DNA from 2 places in the Leisingera sp. ANG49 genome. Region 2 is predicted to be linked to the other one. Evidence: riboswitches for the same ligand, from Rfam matches in the RefSeq annotation. Region 2 holds a riboswitch; the other holds the start of a gene.
The links. A riboswitch is a leader RNA that binds a small molecule or an ion and turns the genes downstream of it on or off. The one in region 2 is predicted to bind cobalamin.

Region 1 (2,386 bases), on a different contig from region 2:
TTCCTCGTAATAGGGCGAGGGCACGGTCACCACGACATAGTCGCCGGAGCGTTTCACCGGTACGGACGCCTTGTAGGCCGAAGCTTCGTTCTCAGCGCCCTTGAAGGTGGCGGGCTCCAGGCGGTCCGACAGGTCGGTTTTTTCGCCCTTGTGGATCATGAAGAATTCTTCCGGCGTGCCCATGTCCATGGCGTGGCCATTGGCCATCGGATGCCAGAAGACCAGGCCCATCGGCACGTCACCGGGCTTCTCGATCAGCGCGCTTTCGGTGTAGTTCAGCTGGAAATGCGCCGACGCGGCGGCCGGCAGGGAAACGGCCAGGGCTGCGGCCAGATAGTTCAGTTTCATTTCGTCCTCATTCGACGACGCAGGCACACCTGCAATCAGGAATGAACAACGGGGAGTAGCGGCACGGAAACGCCTGAACGGCACACGCGCCAGACGCGCACCCCGGCGTCCGGTGGAAAAGGGCAGAACCCCCGCAAGCGGAGCTTCAGTCCTCGCGTCCGGCAGGTCTCCTGACTCGCGGGTCCTGGTTCGGCTGGCCTTCCCGGGGATGTTCCCAGTGGCGTTCTCAGCGTCACTCACCGCTCACAGTTGCGGGGGCAGTCACGGATTTGGTCCCTTTTGGGTACGCCGCACCGTGTTCCCTATTTCTTCCGCTGCGCATTGAAACACTCGCGGAACCGGTCACCTTGGCTGAATGGCAAAACGGAATTTCCGAGTCAAGAGAATCGTATTCAGGACATCAGCGGGTTTGGCGTGGAAGATTTTGGCTGCGGCTGCGCTGCGCTGATCAACAGACGGGCATGTTTCGATCAAAGGACCAAGCAATGGCCGCTGCCTTTCGCAACTTGTTGAGTGCTTTATCAATCGTCATCACACAAAACATGGCAAAGCGGCTTTGGCGGTATGGATGCCAGCCCTGGACCATTTCTACACAGGTGGCGAATTCTCCCGCTTGACAGAATAAGTTCAGTTTGCCTAAGTCGCGGCCATTCTGGTCCGGCTGGGAGACCACCCGGTTAAAAGGGAACACGGTGAGGTGTAGCCAACAGGCGCCGAATCCGTGACTGCCCCCGCAACTGTGAGCGGAGAGCAATGCTGCGATATGCCACTGCCCTAAGGGGCGGGAAGGCGCAGCAAAGCCTCGACCCGCGAGTCAGGAGACCTGCCAGGATGATCACCCTGTCCGGGTGCGGGGCGCGCCAAGGACAACGGACTTCCGTAGTGGTGGCAGTTTTCACCGTCTGCGGGGGCAATGCCTTCCAAAGACCAAAATTTTGAACATGCTGCCCGGCATGGGCAGCCGCTTGGCCTGTGCTTGCTGCGCGGGCCGGGAGGAATGGAATATGCGCAAGGCAAGCCTGTCCCTGGCCGCGGCCCTGGCCGCCGCCCCTGTAATCGCAACCGCCCAGGATGACGAGGTCACCGATCTGGGGGAGATCATCGTCTCCGGCGGCTTTACGCCGGTCGAGGCCCAGAAGTACGGCCGCTCCGTCTCGGTCCTGACCAGCGAGGAGATCGAAGATCGCGGCATCACCACCGTCCAGGACGCGCTGCGTTCGGTGCCCGGCCTGATGGTGAGCGGCTCCGGCGACAGCTTCACCCAAGTCCGCATTCGCGGCGGCGAAGCCAATCACACGCTGATCCTGATTGATGGCGTTGAGGCCGCCGCCGGAGATAGCGAGTACATTCTGTCCGGCCTGGACACGGCCAATATCGAGCGAATCGAAGTCCTGCGCGGCCCGCAATCGGTGTTCTACGGCTCCAACGCTTCGGCCGGTGTGATCAACATCATCACCAAGTCCGGCGGCATCGGCACGGATTACGGCGGCAGCGCGGAAGCGGGGTCCGACGGCTACCGGGCCTCGGCACGGGTTTCGTCGCGGACCGAGCGCGGCGGCATCGCCTTCAGCTTCGCCCATGACAATGACGACGGCTATGACACCTCGGGCGATGGCGGCGAAGAGGACGGCATCCGCCGCAATACACTGCAATTGAAAGGCGACTACCTGGTCACCGACCGGCTGAAACTTGGCTTCAACTTCCGCACGTCGGATGAACGCTATGACAGCGACCGCACCTCCTTCACCGCAACGGATGCGGCCAGCTATGTCGTTGATGATCCGACGCAATTCAGTGACCGGGATGAGCAACTGGCTCAGGTCTTTGCTGAACTGGACACATTGGGCGGCCGCCTGAAACACCGCCTGTCAATCGAACGCACTGACTTTGACCGGTCCTTCAATGGCGGCACCCCGACCGAGACCAAGACAGAAGCAGCAAAGTACCTGCTGAGCTTCGGCCTGGACGGGCAATTGGCGGATCAAGCAGGCCACCTTCTGAACGCGATGCTGGAATGGGAAGAGGACTCCAGCAGCTC
Region 2 (2,386 bases):
ATTTCGACAACGATGCTTTCAAAATCGTCATGCTCGTGGTCGTGGTGGCCGTCGTGGTGGCTGGGGCGGGCGTCCAGATCATCCTCGGCAGCCGCGCCCAGACCCAGGATGATGCGCGGGTCGATGACGCCTTCGCTCATCGGCAGGATCGGCAGCTTGCGGGGCGCCTCGGCCTCGATCACCGCGCGGGCCTTCTCGACACCTGCGTCGCCGGCCAGGTCGGCCTTGGACAGAAGCACGATGTCGGCACAGGAGATCTGGTCCTCGAACACTTCGCTGAGCGGGGTTTCGTGGTCGATGCTGTCGTCCGCCTCGCGCTGGGCCTGCACGGCGTCCAGGTCGGGGGCGAACTGGCCCTTGGCAACGGCCTCGGCATCGGCCAGCGCAATCACGCCGTCAACGGTGATGCGGGAGCGTATCGCGGGCCAGTCGAAGGCCTTGAGCAGCGGCTTGGGCAGCGCCAGGCCGGAGGTTTCGATCACGATGTGATCGGGTTTTTCCGGCAGGTTCATCAGCTGCTCGATAGTGGGGATGAAGTCATCGGCTACGGTGCAGCAGATGCAGCCGTTGGCCAGTTCCATGATGTTCTCCGCCGGGCAGTTTTCATCGGCGCAGGACTTCAGGATGTCGCCGTCCACACCGGCGGTGCCGAATTCGTTCACCACAACCGCCAGGCGCTTGCCCTGCGGGTTCTGCATCAGGTGGCGGATCAGGGTGGTCTTGCCCGCACCGAGGAAGCCGGTGATGACGGTGACGGGGATCTTGTTGAGGTCGCTCATGATTACTCCTCGGAGAAGAACTTGGCCGGCGGGATGCGGGCAATGGATTGCTTGCGGAAGGTCTGCGGGCGCTCGCGCCAGGGCACGACGCCGTCGGCGGTGGCGGCATAGGCGGCGGCGCCTTCCAGGATCTCGGGAACGTGCTGGTCCGGGTCAAGGTCGCCGTAGACATAGGTCCAGCGCTCCGCGCCGCCGACCAAGGCAACAGCGCAGCCGCGCTTGCAGGAGGACAGGCATTCGACACCGCGCAGGCGGACGCCTTCGGGCATCCCGGCTTCTTCCAGGGCTGCGTGAAGGATGGCGCCGGGGCGGGCGGCCTCGGGGTCGGCGCCCTCGCGACGGCAGGTGAGGCAAACGGTCAGCGTGACCGGTCCCTGGGTGCTGGCAGTTTTGCCTGCCATTTCGTCAGCCATCAGCGCGTCTCCTGTCGCGGCAGGGCGTGCGGGATGGCCAGAAAGGAACTGTGTCGTGCCAGTCCCTCGCCCGGTCGCAGAACACCCCGTCTGCCCGTTGATCTCTCTCTCGCTGGCAGGTCTCCCGGCTTGCGGATGCCAAGGCGCTTGCCTTGCCGGCCATCCTGCCTTCCCGGGAGTTTTCCCCAGTGGCATGGCGGCCTCATCCGGTCACGGTCGCGGGGGCGGCTGTGCTTCGGCCTCGAACGGCCTTCACATTCCCTCTTCGCCTGTTTTCACAGGAACCAGCGGAACCCCCTTGCGCTATGGCGGGCTTCTTTGTCAAGACATGGGGTCAAACAGCTGGAGAGCCCCCATGAGCGAAAAGTCTGAAACCGGCATCTCAGAAGAAGAAGCCGCCCGTCACGCCTCCAAGATGGCCAAGAAGAAGGCCGCGCGCGACCGGATGATGAAGACCAAGGAAGGCGAGAAGGGCCTAATCATCGTCCACACCGGGCCGGGCAAGGGCAAATCCTCCTCCGGCTTCGGCATGATCATGCGCTGCATTGCCCATGGGATGCCGTCCGCCGTGGTGCAGTTCATCAAGGGCGCCTGGCAGACCGGCGAGCGCACCCTGATCGAGGAGAACTTCAGCGATCTCTGCCAATTCTATGCGATGGGCGAGGGCTTTACCTGGGAAACCCAGGACAAGGCGCGCGACATTGCCGCCGCGCAAAAGGGCTGGGAAAAGGCCAAGGAGATGATCTTGGATGAGCGCAATACCATGGTGCTCTTGGATGAGATCAACATTGCGCTGCGCTATGAGTATCTGGATCTGGAGGAGGTGCTGGAATTCCTGGTCGAGCAGAAGCCGCCGATGACCCATGTGGTGCTGACGGGCCGCAACGCCAAGGAGGAGCTGATCGAGATCGCCGATCTGGTGAGCGAGATGGGCCAGATCAAACACCCGTTCCGCGCCGGCGTGAAGGCACAGAAGGGCGTGGAGTTTTAAGACCCTTTCAGAATGTCCCGCCCGGCCGCCAGGCCGGGCAGCGCCCGTCCCCCCCCACGGGGCGGGCGCTTCGCTTCCACCCTGCCGGGCCGAGCACCGCCCTTTGAGTTATGCCGCCAACTGCGCCGCTTTGCCTTGGATGTAGTCATTCACCGCGGCGCGCTGGGCTTCATCCAGCCGCAGCCCCAGCTTGGTGCGCCGCC

Region 1: another riboswitch for cobalamin. It lies ahead of AC58NV_RS21095 (TonB-dependent receptor plug domain-containing protein); the one in region 2 lies ahead of AC58NV_RS08930 (DUF1636 family protein).

The regions. Positions count from the first base shown of each region.
Region 1 covers NZ_JCATZN010000009.1:92,786-95,171, reverse strand. Annotated here, with positions in the region: gene AC58NV_RS21100 (DUF4198 domain-containing protein) at 1-348, opposite strand, end outside; cobalamin riboswitch at 492-706, opposite strand; cobalamin riboswitch at 985-1,193, shown strand; gene AC58NV_RS21095 (TonB-dependent receptor plug domain-containing protein) at 1,353-2,386, shown strand, end outside.
Region 2 covers NZ_JCATZN010000002.1:531,810-534,195, forward strand. Annotated here, with positions in the region: gene cobW (cobalamin biosynthesis protein CobW) at 1-779, opposite strand, end outside; gene AC58NV_RS08930 (DUF1636 family protein) at 782-1,192, opposite strand; cobalamin riboswitch at 1,290-1,496, opposite strand; gene cobO (cob(I)yrinic acid a,c-diamide adenosyltransferase) at 1,548-2,183, shown strand; gene glpD (glycerol-3-phosphate dehydrogenase) at 2,292-2,386, opposite strand, start outside.